Regions from separate parts of the Paenibacillus sp. CB74 genome, predicted to be linked through region 2. Evidence: riboswitches for the same ligand, from Rfam matches in the RefSeq annotation. Region 2 holds a riboswitch; the other holds the start of a gene.
What was found. Region 2 has a riboswitch for thiamine pyrophosphate ahead of ACX9NY_RS21355 (ABC transporter substrate-binding protein). Riboswitches for the same ligand answer to the same signal wherever they lie in the genome.
Positions count from the first base shown of each region.

Region 1: it holds a riboswitch for thiamine pyrophosphate, as region 2 does, so the genes downstream of both, thiC (phosphomethylpyrimidine synthase ThiC) here and ACX9NY_RS21355 (ABC transporter substrate-binding protein) in region 2, are expected to answer to the same signal.

Region 1 is NZ_CM146009.1:4,622,811-4,627,863, reverse strand. It holds gene ACX9NY_RS20365 (Fe-Mn family superoxide dismutase) at 1-786, opposite strand, end outside; gene ACX9NY_RS20360 (alpha/beta hydrolase) at 945-1,970, opposite strand; gene ACX9NY_RS20355 (IclR family transcriptional regulator) at 2,330-3,073, shown strand; TPP riboswitch at 3,222-3,335, shown strand; gene thiC (phosphomethylpyrimidine synthase ThiC) at 3,756-5,053, shown strand, end outside.
Region 2 is NZ_CM146009.1:4,849,210-4,854,262, forward strand. It holds gene ACX9NY_RS21345 (DUF2798 domain-containing protein) at 1-350, opposite strand, end outside; gene ACX9NY_RS21350 (phospholipase D-like domain-containing protein) at 560-1,960, opposite strand; TPP riboswitch at 2,205-2,317, shown strand; gene ACX9NY_RS21355 (ABC transporter substrate-binding protein) at 2,538-3,578, shown strand; gene ACX9NY_RS21360 (MTH1187 family thiamine-binding protein) at 3,803-4,093, shown strand; gene ACX9NY_RS21365 (ABC transporter permease) at 4,093-4,851, shown strand; gene ACX9NY_RS21370 (ABC transporter ATP-binding protein) at 4,891-5,053, shown strand, end outside.

The DNA.
Region 1 (5,053 bases), 230 kb from region 2:
ATTTAGTCCGTCCACATAAGATTGATGGTGTTTATCGTGATGGATACGCATCGTTAGTTCGTCAATATGTGGCTCCAGCGCATTGTACGCATAGGGAAGAGGGGGCAGTGTGTGCCCTCCAATGGGAACCGGCTTTTCTTTTACGGGAGGTGCAGTAGTGCTGGGCGTGGCTTGTGTTGTTCCGGTAGAAGGCACTTGAACGGTTGTGGATTGAATCTGCGCTGAAGTAGCAGGTGCGTTTACATTCCCTTCTTGAGAAATTGGAGCTTCTGAAGCTTGGCGATGGGTGGTTGCTGACCCTGACGTATGCAGTGCATTTTCCAGAAAAAGTGACGGCTCCAAATTTGTTTCTCGCAAGATGCCAGGTTGGCCAAGCGTATCCAATACGCCTAGAAAATACTCTGATTCGCGGATCAAATGCAAAATAAGTACTTTGGCAAGCGGAACAGCTTGCACCGCAGCACTTTGCTCCAGAAGAACATACAGCTGTTTGATGAACTCTCTCGATTGTTGCCGAGCAGCCGACACAAGTTGATCGATACAACGAACGATGTAGGGAGCAGGTGGATGGGTTGCGGGCAATAGTTGTTTTAACAGCTGATTCGCTACTCGCTCACTGTTCGCAAAGGTAGCCTCCCATTCCTCCAGCAGCTTGACGTATGGGGGCTCCAGATCGGGCACCAGTGCACGAATGACGAGTGTATGTTCTTTCTCCTGCTCTTTCCAGAAACGGATTTCTTCCAAGGTCCGCAGAGGTAGCAGGTGACCATATCCATCCCAGTTCATATATGGTGGGCCTCCTTCAGTTGAATTTCATCGCATATGTAGACCGTTGCTTCATGCGTCCCAAGAGTATATTCCGCCGGGCTGTTGTCCTATGAGTGCAAAAAAAGAGCCCCTGAGGGGCTCAAGAATCAACGGGAAATTCGATGATTGAAGTTTGATTATTCTCCACTATTCGTGTTCTGCACATCGTCACTGCTTGTTTTCGTTACATGACTCAGGAAAGTCGAGACACGGCGCAGATATTCCTTTGGATGCTCCCGGAAGATCAACTCATGGTGTGCATCCTGGACGATCCATACATCCGAGTACGGATTGGTCTGGTTGGCGGCGAGCTGTTCTGCAATCGGGTAAGGCGCCTTCTCATCTTCCGTACCATGAATGAAGAAAATCGGGAACGGATAATCTTCCTTTTTCACTTCCTGGTACGGAATCTGCTGCAATCCGGTACCATTCAGAACAGGGAACAACAGTTTCATGATCTCCAGTGTAGGCTGACGCGGGAGATCGATCTGGTTATGAATGTTGTGGTACAGCGTATCCGGCTCAAGCAGGAACGTACTGTCCAGAATCATCGCATCCACTTCCTGTGTAATCAGTCCGGTTTGAAGCGCCGTACCGGCACCCATGGAGAAACCCCAGACTACCAGTTCCTGCGCACCGCGCTGCTTGGCGAACTGGATGGCACCCAGCAATTGCTGTGACTCAGCCTTGCCACCTGTGGCTACAGCTTTGTTCACCTGTGAGGCGAAGCCATAATCGAACATGACCACATTGAAGCCAAGTTGATGGGCATAGTGTGCCAGGTCATACATGGGTACCCATGTTTCTTCACGATTGGCACCATAGCCGTGACTGAAAATAATCGTTTTGCTTGCGGCATTGTCAGCAGGGATATACCATCCTTGCATTGTCCGGCTGCCATCTGCTGCCGGGAACGTGATGTCTTCGTACTTCATATTCTTGGCCTGCACCGGATTGGAGAAGACAGGCGCTACAGTCGGGTTGGATAATACCCATGCGATGTAACCATGCAGTGCAATAAAACAAAACAATAGAAAAAATACAACGGAGAGCAGCAGCGCTACGATAATATGTTTGAACCGAATCAGCCTCGGTGATAGGGAAGAGGGCAGATCGGACACTTTTGTTTGCAGCGGGGCTTCGCTCTGGGATGTTGGATACATGAATGCCCCTCCTTTGAAGTTCAGTTGAAGATAACAACGACATGAAAAGAGAATTGCGTTTATTTCAGAGCCTGCTTCAGAGCGATATCTTAATGTAATATATCTTTATCGTATGTTCCAATATAGTCAAAGTCAATTGATTGAGGGCATTTGTTACGCAATTGTTATATAGTTCTTAAGATATATGGGTAACATTACCTTAGTGTGTAAATTACAGGGGATTAAGTCTTATAAAAAGGAAAATTTTACACGTTGGTCTATTTCAATTTTGGCTCTTTTTGGTTTACAGATGAGACCGTTTCTCATATAATTTATGTAACCAAGTTTCATGTGATGAAACATGAGGAGGGCATTATGCCATGGAAGATCGCAAGTTAACCGTCCGGGCTGTGGAACGGGCGCTGGATATATTATTATGTTTTACCACACGCAGTGATCTGGGACTCACCGAGATTGCCAGCCAGATCGGCCTGCACAAAAGTACAGTGCACCGCTTGATGGCTACACTGGAGGATCGCGGGTTCGTAATCCGCGATGCAGCAACAGAGAAGTATCGACTAGGCATCCGAATCTGGGAGCTGTCGGCTCATATGTCCCGCAGTGATGATCCCGCTATTCTGTTGCTGCCTGCGATGGAGCGACTGAGAGATCGATTGGGGGAGACCGTGAGTCTGTACCTGCGTGATGGCAGTGAACGGATTCGGATTCAGGCGGTGCAAAGTGATCAGGCGATTCGCCGAGTTGCTCCCGTTGGTGTTAGACTTCCGCTGTCTGTTGGCGCATCCAGCAAAGTCTTGATGGCGTTTGCCACGGATGAGGATCGTGAGGAACTGATGAACGGGCCGGAATGGCCGGTGTTTATTGATCCGGCGGTGTATTTGGCGCAAATGGGAGATATCCGGGATAACGGATATGCGACGAGTTATGAGGAGCGTGAGCCGGGAGCTGCAGCGGTATCTGTACCGATTATGGATCGCCGAGGCAATATTGCAGCTGCTCTCTCGGTCTCAGGGCCTGTCAGCCGACTTTCGCAGGAGACTTTGCACGAATACGCACCTGTGCTAAAGGAAGCTGCTACGCAGATGGGGCTCATGTTATCCTGATATTGATGTAAGGTTTTTCTCCAATTGGGTTGGTGTTCTGGAATATAAAGGTTGTTTTTATGTTCCGGTTGCGCTACTCTGTAATGGACGGCCCATCGGGGTCAGCTTCATTGAATATGAACAGCGGCTTATGTATGCCGCAACTTGTTAACGTTACTGGGGGAGTCCGAATTGTCCGGACTGAGACGGAATCGCATGAGATTCCGGACCCTTTGCACCTGATCTGGATCATACCAGCGTAGGGAAGTAATCGGCGATATGACCACAACCACCACATGTGTGACTCTTGCAGGACTCCGTTATGGAGCTGCAACCAGGAGCATTATTGGTGATGGACATTAAAGTCGGTTCCTTCGGGGGCCGGCTTTTTTATATACAGTGGACGGGCGAGATAATACACATTCCATGGACTGTTTTTTCAATAACCTGCAAAAGTGGGCTTGGAGAGAGAGCAGTCATTATAGATCCATGATCTGTGGTAACCTCCGTTCTGTCGTTAACTGTACATGAATAATGTCTCCCCCTTGGTCTGGTGTAGGATCGCTCTTTCTTCTCTGCGCTCTGCATGATTTGGGACAGGTGCATAAGCGAGCTGATGACGATGCCAACCAAACCAAGTGAACGAACACGGAGGAGGAGACGAGCAAACATGAGTACAGGAAATCAAACGGGACAACAAGCGATGGAACAGGAACATAACGGTCAGCAGGTGGAAAAGGAAACAGGAGCGGCTGGACGGGTTCAGCCCTTTCCGGGCAGCCGCAAAGTCTACATTCAGGGCTCACGGCCGGACATAGCTGTACCGGAGCGTGAGATAGCCCTTCATGACACGAATACTCCCCAAGGGGTGGAGCATAACGAACCGCTGCGTGTCTACGATACGAGCGGCCCCATGACCGATCCCGAATTCCAGATGGATATTCGGAAGGGATTACCCGCGCTCCGAAATCATTGGATTATGGAACGCGGTGATGTTGAAGCATATGAGGGCAGAGCCGTTCAACCTGAGGATAACGGACTAAAGCCCGGAGGGCGGAGAGCCGGGGCAGAGGAATACCCTGGATTTCGGGGACAACCACTGCGTGCTCTGGCTGGGCGCTGTGTCACCCAGATGCACTACGCAAGTCAGGGCGTCATTACACCAGAAATGGAGTATGCCGCTATCCGTGAAGGCGTGGAACCGGAATTTGTGCGGCAGGAGCTGGCAAGTGGACGGGCGATTCTGCCATCCAACATCAATCACCCAGAGAGTGAGCCGATGTTGATCGGTCGTCATTTTCACGTGAAGATCAATGCTAATATAGGTAACTCTGCCGTATCTTCCTCCATCGAGGAAGAGGTTGAGAAGATGACCTGGGCGGTACGATGGGGATCGGATACCGTGATGGATCTCTCGACAGGTAAAAACATTCATACCACCCGGGAATGGATCATCCGCAATTCACCTGTACCGATTGGTACGGTGCCGCTGTATCAGGCACTGGAGAAGGTGAATGGCGAAGCGGAAGCGCTGACCTGGGAATTGTACCGAGACACGCTCATTGAGCAGGCAGAGCAGGGCGTGGACTACTTTACGATTCATGCAGGTGTGCTGCTGCGTTATATCCCCATGACCGCCAAGCGGATGACAGGTATTGTATCCCGGGGCGGGTCCATTATGGCAGCATGGTGCCTTGCGCATCATCAGGAGAATTTTTTGTACACTCATTTCGAAGAAATCTGCGAGATTATGAAAAGGTATGATGTGGCGTTTTCGCTGGGAGATGGACTTCGTCCGGGCAGCATCTACGATGCGAATGACGAAGCTCAGATGGCGGAACTGGCTACGCTCGGGGAACTGACACAGATCGCGTGGAAGCATGATGTGCAGGTAATGATCGAAGGCCCGGGGCATGTACCGATGCACAAGATCAAGGAGAATGTGGACCTGCAGATGGAGATATGCCATGAGGCACCGTTCTACACACTTGGGCCACTGAC
Region 2 (5,053 bases):
ATGATCAACTGATATGGAAGTGCCAGACTGAAATTACGAGCGATTGTATGCAGGTACGTACCAAGTACGGATACCCCATTTAATTGGTCCGCAAGATACGCTGAAATCATTCCGTACAAAGACATGATCAGAACCATGCCAATCACCATAAAAAATGACATGACCAGCCCACCAAGGATCTTGTTGGACTTGTCAAAAGGTAAGGAAAATGCAATTTTTCTCGCTACAGGGCCAACAATGAAGGACTCCACCAGAAAAGCGATGACAAAACACAATAGGAATTGAAACAGGATCTCAAGCGGGGACAACTTGCCAAGTATCCCAGTGTGCCACAAATTGAAAGTCATCATCACCAGGACCATTCCTGTACACATCATTAAGCCGAAAATAATTTGTTCCTTCTTGCTCGTTGGCAATTCTCTCATCCTCTCTGTTTACCTTCGTAATTATAGAGATGATGACCCCCACCACATAAGTGAACATTCCGTGAACAAATCTGATTTTCAAGTTTTTGATAAACCGGAGAAAAAGTTAAGCTCAAGAGAATACGATTTTTTTTCTACAACATAAATTTCCAGAGAAAAGACAGTTTGGATAACGCTGTGATTGCTATTCGTTTGAAAATAGAGCCTTTCTGATTCGTAGATTCTGCTGGATGTTCATCTTTAACCGCAAGTGTACTATGTGCACGTTTGATATCCATAGCCTCTGTTAGTTCGTTGGCGAATGCAGAACCGTAAATGACCACAGCGGATTCGGTATTTAGGAAGGCAGATCTGGGATCAAGATTATACGAACCAACCATGCTGAGGTAATCATCCATGACAAATGATTTGCCGTGTATGGAATAAGGGCCTTCGTATTCATATACGGCCAGACTGGTATCAAGCAACCGTTCCTTAGAGCTTAAGTATCCCGCGAAAGCCAAAGGGTTAGGGGTCTGCTGGATTGAATTCGTCAGCATGACCCATTCTGCTTTTGGATTCATCGACAGATGTACGGCTTTCTCCATTTTCTTGGTAGGAATGGCATATGGCGTCTGAAGGTACACTTTCGACTTTGCTTGATTGGCGAAATGAACAAATGTCCTCCACATGATGGGGTCTTTATACAGCCTTTTAATTGGATTGTGAATGAAAGCAACGTGGTCGGAATGAAGCGCTCCTCGAACCCATTCCTTGGGCAACACTTTCACAAAAGGATCACTCTGAGCCTGGGCTTTTTGATATAAATCAGCCAGCTGAGCCAGCTCTTTTAACCCTTTTGCATGATGCTGACGTTTTGCATGTTTTTCTGGTTTGGTGAATGGATGGTTCCATAACTGATCTAGATATTGTTTCATTTCAACAACCGTGCTGTTCGTATTATCGTTTGCATTGTAAACAAGGACATCCCGATCAAAAACATAGTCTTTTGGGGGTTGCAATGCCATATATTTATCACCAATATTTTGGCCGCCAATGATTCCATATGTGTTGTCGACAAGAAGGATCTTGTCATGCAGACGATTATGCCATGTCCATGGCATAAATAGGTGGAGTGGTTCATAATATCTTAATTCGACATTGGGATGAGCTGCAATGGCATCTGGAATATCACGCAATTCTCCGCGCATGCTGTGAAAAATCCCGTCTAAAATGATTCGAACTTGAACACCCCGATCAGCCGCATCGAATAAAGCAGCAAAAAAAAGCTGAGATGTTTTTCCTTTTTGAATGGAGTAATAGGCCAGGTCGATGCTTGTTTTTGCCTCTCGAATGGTCTGGATTCTCACCTGACCCGATTGAAAGCCGTCCTCCAGGAGCATTACGCGATCTGTTGTACTTCCTCTTGTTAACGATTTTTGCATATCCGTATTTTCAATAGCAGATGGAGACGGAACCAAAAATAAAAGGTAGGCTGTGAAGAAAACGTAGGCACTATAACACAGAATCATTGCGATTATGGTTTTAAGGATCATTCAGTACTCCCCCATTTTTATGTAAAAGTATTTATTGGTATAGCAGTACTATCTCCTTTTGTACCTAAATTATGTTGTTTAAATGAATCAAGCTGCTCGGCTCAAGGCCAAACGATCAAAAACTAATCACCGAAGCGGCTTAGAAGCAAATAGACGATGACCGGAAATCCGTTCCCATCCAGTTCCTGACTGGACACGACTGGGCCTCTGGCCTATAATTACACCTAGTAATGCCCGTAACTTCATAGTTTCCCAGGGGAGTCGGAATTGGCCGGCTGAGAGTGTATCCCACCAAGATACTAACCCTTAGACCTGATCTGGATCATGCCAGCGTAGGAATCGGAGTATATCGAAATGGCACAGCCCTATGGCTGAACGCCACCTCTCTAACGCCTGCACGCGTCCCGGATTACGGGGCGCTTTTTTTAATGTTCTTTTATATAGCCAGAGAGCTAAAAAAAGTGACGTTATCCGGATCATAGCTGGTATAAATCTGCCGATTTATGCAAGAAGCTTGGATATGAAGCCAAGGAGTACCCGTGCCACTGGCCGGACATACCGAAGGAGAGAATCACAGATGAAATGGCGTAAAACAATGGGACTGTTGCTCTTATGTGTACTACTGGTGACTGTGGCCGCATGTGGCGGTAAAGAAGCTGCCCCGGCTGAACAGAACGGCAGCACGAATACGGAGAGCAGCAATGAAGGTGACAACGCAGCCCTCAAGGATGTTAAAGTGGTGCTCGACTGGACACCAAATACGAATCATACCGGCTTGTATGCGGCCGTAGATCAAGGTTTTTATAAGGCCGAAGGCTTGAATGTGGAGATTGTTCAGCCAGGTGCCGGCGGCGCCGATACGATGGTTGCTTCCAATGAAGTGCCATTTGGCGTAAGTTATCAGGAAAGTGTAACGCAAGCCCGTACACAAGGGGTTCCACTCGTCTCCATCGCAGCAGTTATTCAGCATAATACATCCGGGTTCGCTGCTCCGGCAGATCGGAATATTAAATCACCGAAAGATTTTGAAGGCAAAACTTATGGCGGCTGGGGTTCCCCAGTGGAAGAAGCCGTGATGCAATCCATTATGGAAGGCGAAGGCGCCGACGTATCCAAAGTGAAAAACATTAACATGGGTGATGCCGACTTTTTCACCGCTGTAAAACGGGATATTGATTTCGCATGGATTTTCTACGCCTGGACGGGGATTGAAGCTGAACTGCGCGGGGAACCGATCGACATGTTATATGTGAAAGATTATTCAGATGCACTGGATTATTACACACCTGTCCTCGTAACGAACGAGCAGACGATTCAGAACGACCCTGAGCTGGTGAAAGCATTCCTGAAGGCAACTTCCGAAGGGTATCAATACGCAATTGATCATCCCGAAGACGCAGCGAATATTCTGATCAAGGCCGTACCGGATCTGGACAAGGAATTGGTACTGGCAAGCCAGAAATGGCTGAGTCCGAAGTACACGGATGACGCCCCGCGCTGGGGAGAACAGAAACAGGAAGTGTGGCAGAACTACACCGACTGGATGTTTAGCAAAAAACTGCTGGATGAACAGGTCGACGTGAGCAAGGCATACACAAACGAGTTTTTACCCCAATAAAATATCTCATATAAAACGAACTTAATATTTACACGAGGACGGAGAGGACAGAAATAACGTGAAAAAGCGAAGCGGTCGCCTTTATCACCGGATTTTCCCTTTAGAGAAAGGGAATCAAAAAAATCTGGGGATAACAGCGATTGGAAGGTTATTCTGTCATCGAAGTGGCAAGTGTAACCGTCATTAGTTCATTTTATATATCACGAAAGGAGCCGTGATCTCTCATGGCAAGCACATTACTTAGCATTCAGGTTATTCCAAAAACGCCAAATGGCGAGAACTCTTATCCTTATGTAGATCGCGCCATTGAAGTTATTCAGCAATCCGGCCTGAAATATCAGGTGAACCCGCTCGACACCACGATGGAGGGGGAACTGGAGGAACTGCTGGAGGTTGTCCGCAAAATGCACGAAGTACTCGTCGAGGCTGGCAGCCCAAGCATCATCTCCCAGATCAAAATCGCCCATAGCCCTACTGGCTTCAGCATGGATACCCTGACGGAGAAGTACCGCTAATGAATGCCTATTTCAAAAGTGTATGGCCGCCCTTCGTGGCGGTTATTCTCTTTATAGCGTTATGGCAGGGAGCTGTATCCCTGTTCCACATCGAGAAATGGATGCTGCCCGCACCGTCCGATATCGCCCGCGAAGCGGCATCCCAAGCGGAGCGACTGGGCATGCATGCCTCCGCAACCATTCAGTTAACGCTGATCGGATTCGCCGCTGGAACAGCGGTTGGATTATTGATTGCAATGGTGCTGCATTTGGTTCCTTTTCTCAAGTCAGCCCTGTATCCTTTACTTATTCTTAGTCAAAATATACCGACCATCGCGCTCGCACCGCTCCTGTTAATCTGGTTCGGATTCGGGCTGTTGCCCAAGCTGATTACCATCATATTAGTCTGCTTTTTCCCCGTTGCGGTGGCGGCCATGGACGGCTTGACCCGTACAGATGCAGCGATGATGAACTATATGCGCATGGCTGGTGCCAAACGTCGTCATATCTTCTGGAAGCTGGAGCTTCCCCATGCACTACCATCAGTATTCTCCGGTATCAAAATCGCCGCTACCTATAGCGTGATGGGCGCCATCATTGCCGAATGGATTGGTGCAGACAAGGGTATTGGTTATTATATGATGCTGCAAAAATCAGCTTATCGCACAGATCGCTTATTCGTGGCAATCATGATTATTGTTGCGCTCAGCTTGCTGCTCTTCCTGCTCATCGCGCTGCTGGAGAAGCTGCTCGTGCGCTGGCGGCCACAGAAGCGATAACAAAGCATGTAAGTCTATATATTAGGAAGTGATCAGCATATGAATCAGCAACAGGACGAACACGTCCAGCCTGAACGGGGAGCACGCACATTGGAACCAAAGCACGGTGAAAAAATTTACTCGACTAATTCCGGGCTACCGACATATACGACTGCTGCTTCGGTTCCACCTGCACTGGACGTCGTGGATGTTCATGCATCAT